DNA from 3 places in the Saccharopolyspora sp. NPDC045941 genome. Region 2 is predicted to be linked to each of the others. Evidence: riboswitches for the same ligand, from Rfam matches in the RefSeq annotation. Region 2 holds a riboswitch; each other region holds the start of a gene.

Region 1 (6,190 bases), on a different contig from region 2:
GGCACCTCGATCTCCGCGGCGACGTCGGCTTCGACGCGGGTCACCAGCACCGGGCCGGTGCCCCGGGCGAGGAGTTCGGCGACGATGCCGGCGATCTCCGCGGGCTGCTTGCCGGGCGCGTAGACGACCTCGGGGAGGCCCTGCCGGGATTCCCGGTCGGTGTCGACCCGCGCGTACCCGAGATCGGTGAACCCGGTCATGAGGCGGTCCGGGCGGGCAGCAGCGGCAGCAGGACGTTCATCCGTCCACTTCGGAATCCCGCCAGATCCAGCGCGCAGAACTGGAAACCGGCCTCGCGCACCGCGCGGTCCAGCTCTTCGCGCCGCGCCGCGGCCCGGTCGATGTCGGCCGCCGGGACCTCCAGCCGGGCCACCGTGCCCTGGCCGTGCGCCCGCACTCGGCACACCTCGAAGCCGAGGCGGTGGATCGCCGCTTCGGCTTCCTCGATGCGGCCGAGCACCTCGGGCGTCACCGGGTCGCCGTAGGCGACGCGCGAGGCCAGGCACGCCGCCGCCGGTTTGTCCGCAGTGGACAGTCCGAGTTCCTGGCTGGCCCGCCGGACCGCTTCCTTGCTGAGCCCGGCGTCCACCATCGGCGCGATGACGCCGCGCTGCGCGGCTGCCTGCTGGCCGGGCCGGTGGTCGCCGAGGTCGTCCAGGTTGGTGCCCAGCGCGATGCCGGCACCCATGGCGGCCGCTAGCGGCTCCAGCGCGTCGAACAGCGCGGACTTGCAGTGGTAGCAGCGGTTTCCGTCGTTCGCGGCGTATTCGGGGCGGTCGGCCTCGTCGGTGCAGACCTCGATGTGCGCGAAGCCGCGGCCGCGCGCGAACTCCTTGGCCTGCCGGCGTTCGTCGGCGGCGAGGCTGGGCGAGACGGCGGTGACCGCGAGCATCCGCGAACCGAGCACCTCGTGCGCCACGGCCGCCAGCAGCGCCGAGTCGACGCCGCCGGAGAACGCCACCACGAGGGCCTCCTCCGCGCCGATCCGTTGCCGGAGACGATCGAGTTCGGGCACGCTCACGGTGGCTCCTTTCCTCCGCCTTCGACCGCCCGGCGACGGGAACGCCATGGTCCTGACAGGTGGTCTGACCACACTCTAACCGGATTCGGCGGAAGATCCCATCCCCCCGGAGCACGCGCGCGCGAGCGCGCTGGGCGGCTGCCGCGGCCCAACGCGCTCTCCGTGCTTGACCAGGGGGAATCTGCTACCGGCCGCTGCCGTAGGGTTTGGTGAGGATCTCCAGGACGTGGCCGTCGGGGTCGTCGAAGTAGACGCCGCGACCGCCGTCCCGGGTGTTGATCTCACCCGCCTCCTGGTGCGCCGGGTCGGCCCAGTACGGCAGCTCCTGCGCCTTGATCCGCCCGAAGATCTCGTCGAACTCCTCGTCGCTGACCAGGAACGCGTAGTGCTGCGGGACGATCTTCTCGTCGGTCTCCAGGTAGTCCAGCGTGACGTCGTTGCACGTCTGGACGCACATGAACGGGCCGAACGGTTCCGGGTCCGGGAGGCCGAGCAGGTCGGCCACGAACCGAGCGTGGGCGACCTTGTCGGACGTGGCGACGATGGTGTGGTTGAGCTGGACGGGCATGGTGTTCTCGCCTTCCTCGTCGTGTTCCGCTGTTCCCGAGGCTAGGAGTTACACCAAGGTCGAGGTCAATACCGGCCCTTGCTGGTATCGCTCGTCCGGGTGGCGCGTCGCCCGGACGGGTCCCCGGCGGCTTAGCGTCGAGCTGGTGGGAACCGGCGAGGATCGGAGGGCGCGGTGGCGGGCAACGCGGCACAGGAGATCGCTTCGGGCTACGCGACCGAAGGCGCGGCGGTCGAGCTGGGCGCGGTGGTCGTCGACGGCTCGGTGGATGCCGCTGCCGCCGTGCGGATCCCGCTGGCGACGATGAACCGGCACGGCCTGGTGGCGGGCGCGACCGGCACGGGCAAGACGAAGACGCTGCAGCTGCTGGCCGAACAGCTGTCCGACGCGGGCGTGCCGGTGCTGCTGGCCGACGTCAAGGGCGACCTCTCCGGCCTGTCCGCTCCCGGGGAGGGCGGGGGCAAGGTGGCGGCCCGCGCCGCCGAGGTCGGCGATGACTGGCGGCCCGCGGCGTTCCCCGTGCAGTTCCTGTCGCTGGGCACCGGCGGTCGGGGCGTGCCGATCCGCGCGACCGTGACCGGCTTCGGGCCGCTGCTGCTGGCGAAGGTGCTCGGCCTGAACGCGACGCAGGAGTCGACGCTGGGCCTGATCTTCCACTGGGCCGACGAGCGCGGGCTGGCGCTGCTGGACATCAAGGACCTGCGCTCGGTGATCCAGTACCTGACCAGCGACGAGGGGAAGGCCGAGCTCAAGGGCATCGGCGGGGTCTCGGCCGCCAGCGCGGGCGTGATCCTGCGGGCACTGTCCAATTTGGAGGCCCGGGGTGGGGACGAGTTCTTCGGCGAGCCGGAGCTGGCGGTCGCAGACCTGCTCCGGCAGGTCGACGGCAGGGGCGTGGTGAACCTGCTGGAGCTCGACGACGTGCAGGCCGACCCGGTGCTGTTCTCGACGTTCCTGATGTGGCTGCTGGCCGAGCTGTTCGAGGAGCTGCCGGAGGCCGGCGACCTGGACCGGCCGAAGCTGGTGTTCTTCTTCGACGAGGCGCACCTGCTGTTCAGCGACGCGTCCAAGGCGTTCCTGGAGCGCATCGAGCAGACCGTCAAGCTGATCCGGTCCAAGGCGGTGGGCGTGTTCTTCTGCACGCAGCTGCCCACTGACTTGCCCAACGCGGTGCTCTCCCAGCTGGGCGCCCGGGTCCAGCACGCCATCCGGGCGTTCACCCCGGACGACCAGAAGGCCCTGGCGCGCACGGTGAAGACCTACCCGACGACCGAGCACTACGAGCTCGACGAGGCGCTGACGTCGCTGGGCATCGGAGAGGCGATCGTGACGGTGCTCTCCGAGACCGGTGCGCCGACGCCGGTCGCGTGGACGCGGCTCCGCGCGCCCCGCTCGCTGATGGGCGCGATCGGCGAGGACGCGGTGCGAGCCGCCGCCGCTTCATCCGATCTGCACGGGAAGTACGAGCAGACCGTCGATCGGGAATCCGCCTACGAACTCCTGGCGAAGAAGGTCGCCGCCGCGCCCGAGACGCGGGAAAAGTCTGGAGTACCGGAAAAGTCGGAAGCGTCGGGATTCCTGGAGAAGGCGATGGACAATCCCGCGGTGCGGTCGTTCTTCCGCTCGGCGGCGAGCGCGCTGGGGCGGGAGATCACCCGCGGCCTGTTCGGCAACCGCCGTCGGTGACCCGGCTGGCATCGGTCACCTGATCGGGGTAGGGTGTCGCCGACTCAATCCACGCGGGAGCTCGGGCGCACCGGGCTGAGAGGGTGGCACCACAGCGCCACCGACCGCAGAACCTGTCCGGATAATGCCGGCGTAGGGAGCTGTTGATGGCGCTTGACGTCGATCGTGCCGAAGTTCCGCACACCCTGGACGAACCGGCACCGAAGACGCTCGGCGTGCTCGACCAGGGCGCGTTCTGGGGCAACCTCGGGGTGAGCCTGCTCGGCTTCAGCGGCGCGCTGGCCGTGCTCGCGCCGGCCGGCGTGCCGCAGCTGTCGTTCGCCGCCGCCGTCACCGCGTGCGTGGTGGGCACCGTGATCGGCAGCATCATGGTCGGCCTCGCGGCCGTTCCGGGAGCACGCACCGGCGCCCCGGCGATGATGTTGCTGCGCGGCCTGTTCGGCACCAAGCTGTCGTACCTGCCGACGGTGCTGAACATCCTGCAGCTGATCGGCTGGGGAACCTTCGAACTCCTGGTCATCGCGCAGGGCGCGGAGGCGTTGTTCGGCGGCGGCCCGCACTGGTTGTACGTGCTGGTGGCCGGTGCGCTGACCACCGTGCTCACGTTGCGCCCGCTCGGCGCGCTGCGCCTGCTGCGCCGCTACGTCAGCATCGCGGTGGCGATCGCGATGGTGTACTTCTTCGTCCAGCTGCTGCGGCAGCCGCTGCCGGACATGAACACCGGTTCCTGGCAGGGCTTCTGGCCCGGCGCGGACGCCGCGCTGGCGGTCGCGGTGTCCTGGATCCCGGTCGCCTCGGACTACTCGCGGCACTCGAAGTCGGTGTCCGGCGCGTTCACGGCCGCGACGGTGGGCTACTCGGTCACCCAGATCGCCTGCTACCTGCTGGGGCTGATCGGGCTGGCGATGGTGGCCGGCGACGCGGACAAGGTGTTCGACCCGATGCTCGCGGTGCCGCTCGGGGTGATCTTCTTCGGCATCCTGGTGCTGCGCGAGGTCGACCAGTCCTTCGCCAACACCTACTCGACCGCGGTCTCCATCCAGAACCTGCGGCCCAGCGCCGACCGCCGGGTGCTGTGCGTGATCATCGGGTCGTTGATCACGCTGCTCGCGCTGACCCTGGACATCGCGGAGTTCTCGAACTTCCTGCTGCTGATCGGCTCGGTGTTCGTGCCGATGTTCGGCGTGCTGGCGGTGGACTACTTCCTGCACGGCCGCCGCCGCAGCTACGACCTGTCCGCGCAGGCCCCGTCCCGCTGGGGCATGCTGCTGGCCTGGTTCCTGGGCTTCGCGGCGTTCCAGCTGATCAACCCGGGCGAACTCGGCTGGTGGAGCCAGTTGTGGACCGGTTTGCGGGACGCGCTCGGCTTCACCGTCCCGGCGTGGATGAGCGCCGCGCTCACGTCGTTCGTCGTGGCCGCCCTCGCGGCCGCGATCATCGGCGCCTTCCGCCGCCGCGGCGCGGAGAGCTGAGACGCACGCTAATCCCGCGTACGCATCGCGAGCAGCTTGATCGCGTTCTCCGCACCGGAGCCGTCCGCGGTCGTGACCACGACCACGGACTGCTCCGGCGAGCGGGCCGGCACGAGGATCTGCTGCGCGACCGCGAGCGCGCCCACCAGCGGATGACGCAGCTCGTATTCGTCCGCTTCGCAGGGCTTGACTCGGTGATCGCTCCACAGCGCCGCGAATTCCGGGCTCTTCATGGACAGTTCGCCGACGAGCGAGGCCAGCAGGGCGTCTTCGGGATGCCGCCCCGCGACCTGCCGGAGGTTGCCGACCACGGCGCGCGCCTTGCGCTGCCAGTCCGCGTAGAGGTCGCGGGTGTGCGGGTCGAGGAACAGCATCCGGGCCAGGTTCGGCCGGTCCGCCGGGCGTTCCGGAGCGGTTCGGTCGAGGTGCCCGGCCAGCAGTGCGTGGCCCAGCGCGTTCCAGGCCAGCACGTCGGTCCGCCTGCCGAGGACCAGCGCGGGCACGGCCCCGAACGACCGCAGCAGGTCGCGGGTCAAGGGGTCGAGCCGTTCCAGCGGAGGGCGGCGCTGCGGCCGGGGACGTTGCGCGGCGAGCTGGTGGAGGTGTTCGCGCTCGTGCTCGTCGAGCCGCAGGGCTCCGGCGAGGGCATCCAGGATCGCGTCGGAGGCGTTGACCGACTGGCCCTGCTCCAGGCGCGTGTAATAGGACACGCTCACCCCGGCCAGCTGCGCCAGTTCCTCCCGCCGCAACCCCGCCACGCGTCGCCGCTCGTGGAACTCGGGCAGGCCGACGTCGTCGGGGCGCAGGCGCGCACGCCGTGCCCGGAGGAACTCGCCCAGCAAGCCAGGAACACCCATACCCGCAGTATCCGCCGCGCTCGGCCGGTGAGCCTGACCCTGCCGGGGGTAGGCGAACACGGGTCTGGCCGGTCGGCGCACCGGGGTCGCACGGTGGACGGAACACCAGCGAACACCCCGGAGGGAACATGCGCGAAATCGTGCTGGGCGACGTCACGATCACCCGGGTCGTGGAGTACTTCGGTCCGGTCGAGATGCCGCCGGACACCTTCTTCCCGGAGAGTCCCGAAGGCGCCTGGAACGCTCCCTGGCTCGCCCCGGACTTCCTCGACCCGCACACCGGCGATTGCATGTCGGCCATCCAGACGTGGCTGCTGCGCAGCGAGGGCAGGACGATCCTGGTCGACACCGGCGTCGGCAACCACAAGGAGCGGCCGTACTCGCCGGTGTGGAGCCACCTGAACACCGACTTCCTCGGCGATCTCGCCAGGGCCGGGGTGCGGCCGGAGGACGTGGACCTGGTGATCAACACGCACCTGCACGTGGACCACGTCGGCTGGAACACCTACCTCGACGGCCGCAGCTGGGTGCCGACGTTCCCCAACGCCACCTACCTCATGCCCCGGGCCGACTTCGAGTTCTGGAA
Region 2 (6,190 bases):
GGCGGTTCCCTCCTGCGGGGGAGGAATCTCCAGCCGCAGCGGGAGTTCTTCGCAGCGGGACGTGCTTATCGTCGCTCGCATGGTTGATTCTGATGTGCCGCGGCGCTGGCCTGCTTCAGCGGTGGCGGTGCTGCTCTTCGGTTATGCCGCGGGGAAGGCCGTTTTCGCGTCGCAGGGCCGACTCGGATTCCCGGGCGGGCCGACCGTGCCGGAGGCCGTCCAAGAGGGCTACTTCATGGATGCCGCCGGTGCGCAGTGGCTGGCCAGCGCGACCGGGATCGTGGGCGCCTGCGTGGCCCTCGCGACGGTGACTCCGCTGGGGCGTCGCGTGCCCAGGTCGTTGATGCTGCTGGTGCTGGCCGGGATGCTGCTGGCCGTCGGCGCCGGCGCGGCGATCATGATCGTGGACGGCTTCATCGGCATCGGCGTGGGCTGGCAGTGGTACCACGGGGTCCTCGGGATCGTCCTCATCGGACTGCTCGTGGCGATGATCCGGTCCTACGCGGAGGCGACGAAGCATGTCGTGGGCTGACCGGGCACGTGTCGGCGCCTACGGGGCGGCGACCTGCGCCGCGGCCTACGGGTCGATGAAGCTGGCGCAGGCGCTGGGGGCCAATGCGCTGGCCGACAAGGACCCGCTGCGGCCGGACCTGCGCGAACGGTTGCTCGCCCGCGATCCATTGTTCGTGGCGAGCCACTGGGTGCTGGCCGCTGCCGCGGTGGTCGGCATCATCGTCGCGCTGGCCACCACCCGGCCCTGGCGCGCGCCCCTCCCGCGCCGGCTGCTGCTGACGATCGCCTGGACGCTCGGGATCCTCATGATCGTCCGGTCGATCGGGCCGCTGGGCATCGGCTTCGTCTCGGACGCGTTGGTGCTCACCGGGATCGACGTGCCGCCGCCCGAGCACGCCGCTCTGGCCCGCGACCTGGCGCTCTGGGACCTGCTGTTGTGGTCGCCGTTCTTCCTGCTCTGGGGCGCGTGCTGGACGCTGGCCGGCCGGCGGCTGGGCCGGGACCGCCCGGCCCCGACGGTCCACTGAGGACTCGTCGGGGCGGTCGGCTCACTCCAGGGGACGGCCGGGGCTGGATGCCTGCGCCCAGAAGCGCTTGGGGATCCGGCCCGCCAGGGCCGCGAGGCGGCCTCCCTCGACCGCCGCCCGCATCGCGGCCGCCATGCGCTCCGGGTCCTGGGCCCGGGTGACCGCCGTGGCCAGCAGCACCGCCGAGCAGCCGAGCTCCATCGCCAGCGCCGCGTCCGAGGCCGTGCCGATGCCCGCGTCCAGCACGATCGGCACCGACGCGCGGGAGACGATCATCTCGATGTTGTGCGGGTTCCGGATGCCCAGGCCGGTGCCGATCGGCGAGCCGAGCGGCATCACCGCGGCGCAGCCGGTCTCCTCCAGCTTCAGCGCCAGCACCGGGTCGTCGTTGGTGTAGGCCAGCACCACGAAGCCCTGGTCGACCAGCTGTTCCGCGGCGTCGAGCAGCTCCACCGGGTCGGGCAGCAGGGTGTCCTCGTCGGCGACGACCTCCAGCTTGACCCAGTTCGTCTCCAGCGCCTCCCGCGCCAGCTGCGCGGTCAGCACGGCCTCCGCCGCGGTCCGGCAGCCCGCCGTGTTCGGCAGCGCTTCGATGCCGAGCTTGCGCAGCAGGTCGAGCACCCCGGTGCCGCCGCCGGCGTCGGCGCGGCGCATCGCCACGGTCGTCAGCTCGGTTCCGGACACGATCAGCGCGCGCTCCAGGACCGCGAGGTTCGTCGCCCCTCCGGTCCCGGTGATCAGCCGCGAACCGAACTCGCGGCCGGCGATCACCAACGGGTCGTCCATGACTCTCCTAACAACGGGTCCACCGAATCCGGGTAGCGCGGGATCCGGCGTGCTTCTGTTGCCCTGCAAGGGGATTCGGGCCAGAGGGGCGTCAGCCGCCCTGCACTGCGGTGAGGACCTCGATCGCGGCATCGGGGCGCAGCGCGGTCCCCGGCCACAGGGCGCGCGGCACCACGGCGCCGTCCAGCGCCACGGCCACGCCCCGCTCGGGCACCCCGAACTCCCGCAGCACCGCCGCGAGCGTTGCGTCGGCGGCGACCTGCCGGGTCTCCCCGTTGATCACGACGTGCACTGGTGTCCTCCCCATCGGCTCGGATCGGCGGCCTTGATCTCGACGGCGGGTTCCTCGTCGCGCAGCAGCGCGAGCACCGCCTCGACCGTCACCGGGGCGAGCAGGAAGCCGCCGCGGTGGTGCCCGGTGGCCGCCAGGACACCGGGTTCCAGCCAGCCGAGCACCGGCAGGTTGTCGTCGGTGCTCGGGCGCAGCCCGGCCGCGGCCTCGACCAGCTGGTATTCGGCGATGCCCGGCATCAGCCGCTCGGCGTCGGCGATCAGGTCCCGCACCCCGCCCACGGTGACCTCGGTGTCGAACCCCACCTCGTACTGGGTGGCGCCGAGCACCAAGCCGCCGTCGTCGCGCGGCACCAGGTAGGTCTGCCGACCGCGCACCGGGCCGCGGATCGTCCGGCTCGGCGGCGGCAACGCCGTGCTCCGCGCGCGCAGGCGGAGGATTTCGCCCTTCACCGGCCGGATCCGGTCCCGCAGCGCAGGATGCAGCGCGCCCGAATGCACGCCCGCCGAGATCACCGCGACATCGCAGTCCACAGTGGAATCTTCGAGCTCCACCGCGCCGGGCCGGACGCGCTTCGCGTTCGCCGCGACGAACTCGACGCCCGCCGCGGTCGCGGCCGCGCGCAACGCGGCCAGCGCGAGGCGGTTGTCGACCGCGAGATCGCCCGGCACTTCGAGCCCGCCGCGCACCGCCGGGCCCAGCGACGGTTCGAGCCGCCGCACCTCCCGGCCGGTCAGGCGGGTGACGGCGCGGCCGAGCCGCGCGAGGTACTCAACCAGGTTGTCGAGCTCCGCGCGGTCCGCGCTGTCGACGCCGACGACCAGGGTTCCCTCGCGGCGCAGCCCCGACGGCAGGCCCGAGGCCCGGGCGAGTTCGTCGGCGAACTCCGGCCAGAGCCGCAGCGACGCCGCGCCCAGCTCCAGCAGTTCCTCCTCGCCGGGCCACGCCTCGGCGAGCGGCGCCAGCATTCCGCCGGCCACGTTCGAAGCCCCGGACGCCGGTTCGGCGTCGACGAGTTGCACATGATGCCCGGCGGCGGCTGCGCGCCACGCCACGGACATGCCGATCACGCCGCCGCCTACGACGACGACGCGTTTGTTCCGTTCTTCAGACACTCCACGCTCCCTGCGCCGGCATGACCCGGATCAGGTTCGACGGTCGGGGCCAACGCCCCCTCTCAGCCCGGCAACCGGGCTCCCGTGCTCACCGCCAACCACCGTACCCGGCGAGGATCGCCACGTCGTTACCTGTCTTGAACTCACTTTGCGTAACGGTGCAGGTAGCGGAACCTCAGACGCCGCCTGGACTGTGGGAGCCCCGACTTACGTATGACCAATACGCGGCATCGGGGCTGTCCTCGCCAGACGACGCCTGAGAACCCGCGGCGGTGCGGGTTGCGAGGGTGGGCTAAGCGGCTCCGTCGCTTCAAAGACAGTGCGGATGAGCAACTTTCACAAATTTCGGGCACCGGGTGGGAACGCACGCCCGTGCTCGCGTTCACGCGGTCCGGCGGCGGCGTCGCGGGAGGCTACCCTGTGGGGCATGCCTGGATTTGACGGCTTCGGCATCCGCGCTCGCCTCGACGAGGCGCGGCTGTACCTGTGCACCGACGCGCGCGCCGAGCGCGGTGATCTCGCGGAGTTCGCGGACGCCGCCTTGGCCGGCGGGGTCGACATCATCCAGCTGCGGGACAAGAACCCGAACGGCGCCCCGCTGGAGGCCCGCCACGAGCTGGCGGCGCTGGAGGTGCTTGCCGAGGCGTGCCTGCGGCACGGCGCGCTGCTCGCGGTCAACGACCGCGCCGATGTCGCGATGGCCGCCGAGGCCGACATCCTGCACCTCGGGCAGGACGACCTGCCGGTGGAGATCGCCCGGCGCATCGTCGGCGAGCACGTCGCGATCGGCCGGTCGACGCACGACGTGGTGCAGGCGGACGCCGCCGCGATCGAGGCCGGCGTGGACTACTTCTGCACCGGCCCGGTGTGGACGACGCCGACCAAGCCGGGCCGCTCGGCGGCCGGGCTTGAGCTGGTGGAGCACGCCGCGGAGCACCGCGGCCACGGTCGGCCGTGGTTCGCGATCGGCGGCATCGGCCCGGACAACCTGGACCAAGCCCTCAAGGCCGGCGCGGAGCGGGTCGTCGTGGTCCGCGCGATCACGGAGGCCGAGGACCCGCGCGCCGCGGCCCGCGAGCTCCGTGACCGCCTGCCGTAACGCTCGGCGGCTGAGCGATTTCGCACGAAATCGCCCTCCCCGGACGCGACGCGGCCCCCGGCCGGGTGCCGGGGGCCGGTCTGGTGGCGCTTACTGGGTGAGCAGGGTCAAGCCGTAGGCCTGCAGGATCTCGTTCACCGGCTGGAAGTAGGTCGTGCCGCCGGAGCTGCAGTTGCCCGAACCGCCGGAGGTCACGCCCTGGGCCTGGCTACCGGACAGCCAGGAGCCGCCCGAGTCGCCGGGCTCGGCGCAGACGTCGGTGCGGGTCAGGCCGGTCACCGTGCCCTGCGGGTACTGCACGGTCTGGTTCTTGGCCTGCACCGAACCGCAGTGCCAGCCAGTGGTGGAGCCGGAGCGGCAGATGGACGCGCCCACGGCGGACTCGGTGGAGCCCGCGACGCCGACGGTGGTGCCGTTGTACCGGTTCACCAGCGGGCGCGGGGTGTCGGCGGAGCCGACCCGGACCCAGCCGTAGTCGTTGCCCGGGAACGACGAGCCCTCGAACTGGCCGGTGGGCTGCGAGGTGGAGTCGCCGACGCTGCCGCAGTGCCCGGCGGTCACGAATCCGCCCTGCACCGAGAATCCGACGGAGCAGCGGGAGCCACTGCCGATGTAGTAGGCGTTGCCGCCGATGACATCGGCGTAGGTGCGGGGGTTCTCCAGCGATTCGGTTACGCGCACCGCTTCCGTGATGACCCCGGAGGTGTGCACGAACCGCGCCGCGTCGGGGGCGGTGCCCGGCCTGGTGGTGACGACGACGGAGTTCACCTTGCCGTCGACGTACCAGCCGGAGACGCCCTTCGGGGCGATCGAGCTGCGCAGATTGAGGCCTTCGACGACCCCGTTGAGCTGCTCGATGCTGTAGATGACGAGCTTCGGCTCGGCGCCGGCCGCGCGCACCTCGTCGAAGCGGGCCTGGTCGGTGACGCCGACGACGAGCTTGCCGAGCGCCGGGTCGAAGTAGGACCCGCCGTAGGTGCTGCCCAGCGCGCCGCTCAGCCGCTCGTCGGCCTGGGCCGCAGCGGCTTCCTGGTCGAGGCGCTGGAGGGCCTGGTCCCGGTCCAGGCCGAAGTCGCGCTGCATCGCGTCGAGCAGGGTCGCCCCTTCTGCCGCGGGCGGCGCGGTTTCGGTCGCGGTGGCGGGCATGGTCAACGCGGCCACCGTTCCCGCCGCCAACATCACGGTCCCGGCCACCCGGGCCGCGAGTCTGCGCTTCATCTGATGTCTCCCTCTTCGTGAGCTGGATCTCATCGCCCCGTCGCCGATCCAGTATCAGAGGAGAACATCAGTCCCACATCCGCCTTTCGCCCCATTCGCCCAAAACGCCTCCTGCGCAACTCGATTGAGCTAGCGCAGGAGGCGTTCGGCCTGGATTTCCTATCCCCCAGAAGAAGACTGACGCGGCTCGCCGGTTTCGAGGGGCACCTCGAAGCGGCCCGACTCCGGCGCCTGGCTGGGCCGTTCGGCCGTGGTCGGCGCCTGCGTCGGCTGCTCCCGGGTGGGCGTCGGGGTTTCCGCGGTCGGCTGCACCGTCGGCTGCTGCGTCGGCGTCACCTCGGTCGTCGGCTGCGGCTGCTGGGTCGGGGTCTCCTGCGGCTTCGTCGGCTCGGCCGGGACGCTGGGCGCGCGCTGCTCGTCGCGCTGCAGCACCTGACCGAGCGTGGTGCCGCTGTCACCGCCGGAGAGCGGTTTTCCCGTCACTCCTTCGAATCCGGTGACGATCAGCATGCTCAGCGTGAACACCGCGGCGCAGCTCGCGGCCACCATCGCCCACCGGACGTGGCGCTTGCGCCGGTCGGCGGCCGGCTTCGCGGGCGCGACGACCTCGGTCGCCTCCCCCGCCTCGGCCACGTTCAGC
Region 3 (6,190 bases), on a different contig from region 2:
CCGGCGCCGCCTCGCACACCGGCGACGACATGTTCTTCGGCGTCGAACCCGGCCTGTACCGGGACGACGACCTGCGCGAGGTCATGGTGTGCCTGCAGTCGGACCTGCTCGACGTGACGGTGCCCGCGCTGGCCGGATTCCTGCTGGACACGCTCAGCGAATGGGGCGTGCGACCCGAGCAGGTCGGCATCGTGGAGGGCATCCCGCGGGTGGACCGCGAGGTCTTCGCGCTGGTCGAGCACGACCTGCCGGGCGCCCGGTTCTACCCGTTCGCCGAGATCATGGACGCCGGGCTGCCCGCGGCGGCCGGGCAGCGCTGGCTGTCCAGCCGGTTCCACCTGCACCTGATGGCCGCGGCGGCCGGGGCGCACGGGGTCGCGGTGTCGATCAACTCGGGCTACTACACCAACAAGCACCGGTCGCTGATCGACCGCGGTTCCGGCTGGACGCTCAGCGAGGGACTGCGGGTCCCGGCCATGCCGACCAGCGGCGGATTCGCCACCGACGTGCTGCGAGAACTGAAGCAGGCCAAGGAAGAACTCGCGAAGGCGATCTACGGGCGCTGATCTACTCCTCGCCGCCGGCTGCGTCTTCGCGCTGCCGACGGCGGTCGGCGATGTAGAACGGCGCAGCCGCCAGCACGGGCACCAGCATGCCCGCGAAGACGATCAGAAGAGAAATGCCCACGGCCGACGAAACTCCGTCCACGGGTGGAAGAATCCACGCTTTGCTCCTCGCCCGGACGGGCGTCTCGCAGAGAGCATCGCTGCACCGCACGATACGTTAGCGGTGCAACATGTGCGCCCGGTCACATCGAGTCGGCGCGGATTATTCCCACCTCGCAACGGGTTTCGCCCGCCGGCCCGCCGCCGCCCGGCCCGCCCGCACAACTTGCGCCGCTGCGCGGACGAGCCGGGAATTCCTCATCCGAGGAAGCGCGCGGTGGGCCATTCCTCCTTGATCCAGGCACTGTTCCAGAACAGCCACTCGTACTCGGTGGCCCGGGTGAACGCTTCGAGCATCCGCTGCCGGGTCTCGTCGTCCGCAGCCTCGGCGACCCGGTCGGTGAGGTCGCGGGCGGTCAGCACGGCCGCGGCGAACTCGTCGTCGGCGTAGGTCTGGATCCACGCCCGGTACGGGTGGCCCTCGGCGCCTCCGGTGGCCTCCAGGATCGTGGTGCCGACGTGCTGGTACACCCAGAAACACGGCAGGATCGCCGCCAGCAGCACCGGATACGGCTCGGTCAGCGCGTTCGCGCGCAGGAACGAGGTGTAGGCCAGGCAGGACGGGGACGTGCCGATCCCGGCGATCTCGGCGTCGGACAGGCCGAACTCGGCGACGTACCCGGCGTGCAACCGGCGCTCCTCGACCAGCGCGCCCTGCGAGGCGCCGGCGAGGAACGCGGCGTCCTCGGCGGTGTCGGCGCTCGTCGCGGCGGCGGCCAGCGCCTGCGCGAAACCGACCAGGTAGCGCGCGTCCTGCACGATGTAGAACGCGAAGCGGGCGCGGTCCAGGGTGCCGTCGGTCAGCGCGGCGTTGAACGGGTGCTCGACGATCGCCTGCTGAAGATCGGCGGTGTGCGCCCAAGCCTTGGCGCAGAAACCGTCGGCGGGCGGAGCGGGCAACTTGCTCATCAGAACCTCTCGTGATCGTGTTTCGGCACCGCGGCGAACGGCGCACGCAATTTCAATGGAAATCGAAGGTCCGATTTCCATTGAAATTGCGGCAGGACGGGTCGCCGGGTCACCACCAGTGGTGGAAGTGGTGGACCGGGCCGTGGCCGTGGCCCACGTCGAGCCGGTCGGAGGTGCGCAGGGCCTCCGTCAGGTACTCCTTGGCCTCGCGCACCGCTTCGAGCCAGTCGCCGCGCTGCGGTCGCAGCGCGGCGATCGCGGCCGACAGCGTGCAGCCGGTGCCGTGGTCGTTGGTGGTCGCGACCCGCTCGCTGGAGAGGAACTCGGCGATCCCGTCGCCGTACAGCAGGTCCACGCTGGTCCCGCCGTCGAGGTGGCCGCCCTTGAGCAGCACCTGCTTCGCCCCCAGCCCGGCCAGCCGCTCGGCCTGCGCGGGCATGTCGGCGGGGTCGGTGAGCTCCGGCTCGCCCAGCAGGTCCGCGGCCTCCGGCAGGTTCGGAGTGATCAGGTCCACCCGCGGCAGCAGCTCCTCGCGCAGCGCGCCGACCGCTTCCGAGGCGAGCAGCCGGTCCCCGCTCTTGGCGACCATCACCGGGTCCAGCACGACGTGCGGCGGCGCGTAGCGGTCGAGCACCTCGACCACCGCGCGGATCACCTCGGCGTTGGCCAGCATGCCGATCTTGACCGCGTCCACCCGCACGTCGTCGAGCAGCGTGACCAGTTGCGCGGTGATGAACTCCGGCGGCACCTCGTGGACCTCGGACACCCCGGTGGTCGTCTGCGCGACCAGCGCGGTGATCACGGACATGCCGTAGGCGCCGTGCGCCGAGAAGGTCTTCAGGTCGGCCTGCACGCCTGCTCCGCCGCTGGGGTCGGTGCCGGCGATGGTCAGCACATTGGGAACCATGACGTCCCTCCGCTAGTACGAGCTAGGTCAGGTTCAACGGGTCTGTTCTCAGCCCGGCAGCCGGGCACCCCGCGTCACTGCCACCAACCTAACAACCGGGCCGGGCCCACGACCACGCCCGCCTTGCTGTTTCCGAACTCGTTCCGCGAGGCGGTGCTAAGCGGCTTCGCCGCTTCGAAGCGCAAGAGCCGCCCTGCCGCAGCCTCCCGAACGGCTCTCAGTCGATCAGGCCGACCACCACGCCGGCGGTGAGGACCTCGCCGGGCCGCACCTGGTGCCACAGCGTGCCGGTGGCCAGCGCGGAAACCCAGCCGACCGTCCGGCCGCAGCGATCGCCGCCCACCCTGATCTCCGCCAACCGGTCGCCCACCCGCACCCGGCTGCCGTCCGCGACCAGCCAGCACACCAGCACGCCGCGCGCCGGATCGCGACCGGCCTGCCTGCGCCCGAGTTCGGGGAAGTGCACCTCGGTCATCCCGCCCCCCCTAGATGATCGCCCCAGCATTGCCCCAGGTGCGCCGCGCGACAAGACCGTTCGGCGGCCGGACCACTCCGATCGCCGAGCCGCCCGCCTGCTCCGATCGGCCCACGCGACCCGGGCGGAATCGGCACAGCGATCGAATTCACACCGTGAAGGCACCCACCGGTAGGCAAGGGGACCCTTCATCGCGGACTAAAGTGGTTGATGATGGAAACCACGACCGATGCCCCGAGCTTCGCCCGTTCCCGCCGGCAACCCCGGCCGGAGGATCCCGCCCGGATCTGGGCCCCGCTGGCGGACCTGACCGAAGCCGCCGTGGCGGCCGCCGGCTCGGGGACGGTGGCGATCACCCGCGGATTCGACCGCAACAGCAGGCAGCGCGCGAAGGCGCTGCGCGAGCTGCTGAACCGGCGCGACGTCGACGCCGTCGAGGTGACGCCGGCTCCGGGCAGCGCCCGGCTGCTGGCCGACGTCGACGTCACCGCCGTGGTCAACCTGATCGGCGCCGGGTCGTGGCAGCCCTACCGGGTGGCCGCCGAGCTGCGCGCCCCGGTGCTCACGCCGAAGCCGGGCGACGGCCCGGCCGAGGAGGTCACGCGGGACGTGATCGCCCTGGCCGGCGACTCGGGCCACCGCGACGTCGCGATCTCGCACGTCGCCGTCCGCTCCGAGGCCCCCGCCGCCAGCCGGCTCACCCTGACCTACGACGGCGAGCAGCTGACGGTGCCCGGCGGTTGGTTGACCATCGCGGTGCAGGGCAGCGAGCTGGAGGTCAAGGTCGGCGGCGTGGACTTCCCGGAGCGCACGCTGAGCACCGGCGAGATCCGGGTGGAGGCCTTCGACGCGCCGCACCGGCTGGTCCGGGACGAGCTGCCGATCGCCGACTTCGAAGAAGCGGCGGTCACCTTCACCGCCGAGGCGAACGGCCTGGTGGTCCGCCCGGTCTGAGCCCCAGCCCACCGACTCACGTCCGCAGCTTCGAACGGAGCTGCGGACTTCTGCTTTTCCGGGAACCGCCGCTCGAGTGAATGATCACTCGGAGTTTCCAGATCACCCGATGTAGATGTGTTCTGAGCCACGCCCGCGAATGATGCTGGCATATGCCGTCACGGTTCATACCCAACCGCGTCCCTCGATCAATACCGCGCGCTGGAGGCAGAGCGCGCGAACTGCAACAGGGAGGCTGGGGATCGTGGAGCCCACCAAGCAGTGGCATGTGAGCTGCCGCGATGTCGCCGGCAGACGTCGGGACATGTCGGTGTTCATCAACCAGGAGAACGTCGTGCTGATCGCCCCACCGGGCGAGACCGCAGTGCTGTCACCGCTGGAGGTCGGCAGGCTGCGGGCGGCCTTGCGCGACGCGATCGTGCAGGCCGCCACGCTCGAGTGAACACCCATCGAGGGCGGGGCGGACGACGGTCCGCTCCCGCTCTCGTGATCTCGGCCTTCCCCACGCAGTCCGCTCACGGCATTATCTACTCCCGGTAACCTGGCGACCGAGAGGTGACTGCGTGAGCACGTTCTGGCAACGATCAGCCGCGCTCCTCGGGCGCGGAACGTCCGGCCTGCACACGGCGTTCGTCCTGGCCAAGCAGGGGGTGATCAGCCCGCTCCGGCCGGACAAGCTGCTGCGGGTCGTCCTCGCCTGGCGGCGCTGGGGCATCACGCCGCCGCTGGGCTTCGCCGTCGGCTCGGTGCGCCACGCCGACCGCCCGGCCGTGATCGACGAGCGCGGCGCGCTCAGCTACGCCGAGCTCTCGCAGCGCACCACCCGGTTGGCCAACGGCCTGCGCGACCGCGTCCCCGGCGGCACCCGGATCGGCGTGCTGTGCCGCAACCACCACGGTCCGGTCGAAACGATCGTCGCCGCCGCCAAGCTCGGCGTCGACGTGGTGCTGCTCAACACCGGCCTGAGCAGCCGCCAGCTCGTCGACGTGATCGCCGAGCAGCGGGTCGGCCTGCTCGTCCTGGACGCCGAGTTCCGCAGCCACCTGCCGAACCTGCCCGAGGACCTCGATGCCGTGCTGGCGTGGACCGAGGGCACCACCCGCCACGACACCCTCGAGCACCTGATCACCACCGCCCCGGCCAAGCAGCTGCCCCGGCCGGGCCGGCACTCCCGGATGATCGTGCTGACCTCCGGCACCACCGGAACCCCGAAAGGCGCCCGCCGCCCCGATCCGGCGGGGCTGGCCCCCGCGGCGTCGATCCTGTCCCGGGTGCCGCTGCGCAGCGGCGAACGAGTGCTCGTCAGCGCGCCGCTGTTCCACACCTGGGGAATCGCCGCGTTCCAGCTCGGCTCGGTGCTCGGCGCGACACTGGTGCTGCACCGCAAGTTCGATCCCGAGCACGCGCTCAGCGCCGTGGAGCGCCACCAGTGCACGTCGATGTTCGCGGTGCCGGTGATGCTGCAGCGCATCCTCGAACTCCCCGAACGGATCCGCACCAAGTACGGCCACGACGCGCTGCGCATCGTGGCGAGCAGCGGTTCGGCGCTGCCCGCCGACCTGGCCACCAGGTTCCAGCGCGCCTTCGGGCCCGTGCTCTACGACCTCTACGGCTCCACCGAGGTGTCGTGGGTGAGCATCGCGACACCGCACGACCTGCGCGCCGCGCCCGCCACCGCGGGCCGACCGCCGCGAGGCACGATCGTGCGCATCCTCGGCGAGGACGGGACACCGGTGCGCCGCGGCGCGACCGGGCGGATCTTCACGGGCAACGACATGCTCTTCGAGGGCTACACCAACGGCAGCAGCCGGGAGATCCGCGACGGACTGATGTCCACCGGCGACCTCGGGCGCATCGACGCCGCCGGGCGGTTGTTCGTCGTCGGCCGCGAAGACGACATGATCATCTCCGGTGGCGAGAACGTCTACCCCAAGGAGACCGAGGACGCCATCGCCGGGATGCCGGAGGTGTCCGAGGCCGCCGTCATCGGCGTCGACGACGCCGAGTTCGGGCAGCGGCTCGCGGCGTTCGTGGCGCTCCGCGCCGACGGCGACCTGGACGCCGAGCAGCTGCGCGACCGGCTTCGCGGCAGGCTGTCGAAATTCGCCATGCCCCGCGATGTGGTGTTCCTCGACGAGCTGCCGCGCAACGCCACCGGCAAGGTCGTGCCGCGCGAGCTGCTCGCCTGCCTGGAGGCATGACCGGCACGGCTGCACGATC

Evidence for each region. Region 2 has a riboswitch for thiamine pyrophosphate ahead of thiO (glycine oxidase ThiO). Riboswitches for the same ligand answer to the same signal wherever they lie in the genome.
Region 1: another riboswitch for thiamine pyrophosphate. It lies ahead of AC07FN_RS35905 (purine-cytosine permease family protein); the one in region 2 lies ahead of thiO (glycine oxidase ThiO).
Region 3: another riboswitch for thiamine pyrophosphate. It lies ahead of thiD (bifunctional hydroxymethylpyrimidine kinase/phosphomethylpyrimidine kinase); the one in region 2 lies ahead of thiO (glycine oxidase ThiO).

What each region holds. Positions count from the first base shown of each region.
Region 1 covers NZ_JBWKKU010000063.1:15,282-21,471, reverse strand. The annotation lists gene larB (nickel pincer cofactor biosynthesis protein LarB) at 1-200, opposite strand, end outside; gene larE (ATP-dependent sacrificial sulfur transferase LarE) at 197-1,021, opposite strand; gene AC07FN_RS35915 (VOC family protein) at 1,206-1,589, opposite strand; gene AC07FN_RS35910 (helicase HerA-like domain-containing protein) at 1,764-3,275, shown strand; TPP riboswitch at 3,319-3,431, shown strand; gene AC07FN_RS35905 (purine-cytosine permease family protein) at 3,422-4,747, shown strand; gene AC07FN_RS35900 (helix-turn-helix transcriptional regulator) at 4,756-5,604, opposite strand; gene AC07FN_RS35895 (MBL fold metallo-hydrolase) at 5,733-6,190, shown strand, end outside.
Region 2 covers NZ_JBWKKU010000025.1:82,942-89,131, reverse strand. The annotation lists gene AC07FN_RS21530 (hypothetical protein) at 80-532, shown strand; gene AC07FN_RS21525 (DUF3995 domain-containing protein) at 519-1,040, shown strand; gene thiG (thiazole synthase) at 1,062-1,826, opposite strand; gene thiS (sulfur carrier protein ThiS) at 1,918-2,118, opposite strand; partial or broken gene thiO (glycine oxidase ThiO) at 2,106-3,236, opposite strand; TPP riboswitch at 3,224-3,329, opposite strand; gene thiE (thiamine phosphate synthase) at 3,661-4,332, shown strand; gene AC07FN_RS21500 (S1 family peptidase) at 4,423-5,550, opposite strand; gene AC07FN_RS21495 (hypothetical protein) at 5,710-6,190, opposite strand, start outside.
Region 3 covers NZ_JBWKKU010000001.1:14,551-20,740, reverse strand. The annotation lists gene AC07FN_RS00100 (polysaccharide pyruvyl transferase family protein) at 1-566, shown strand, start outside; gene tenA (thiaminase II) at 924-1,634, opposite strand; gene thiD (bifunctional hydroxymethylpyrimidine kinase/phosphomethylpyrimidine kinase) at 1,744-2,541, opposite strand; TPP riboswitch at 2,529-2,623, opposite strand; gene AC07FN_RS00085 (hypothetical protein) at 2,759-3,016, opposite strand; gene AC07FN_RS00080 (hypothetical protein) at 3,227-3,970, shown strand; gene AC07FN_RS00075 (hypothetical protein) at 4,215-4,412, shown strand; gene AC07FN_RS00070 (AMP-binding protein) at 4,534-6,171, shown strand.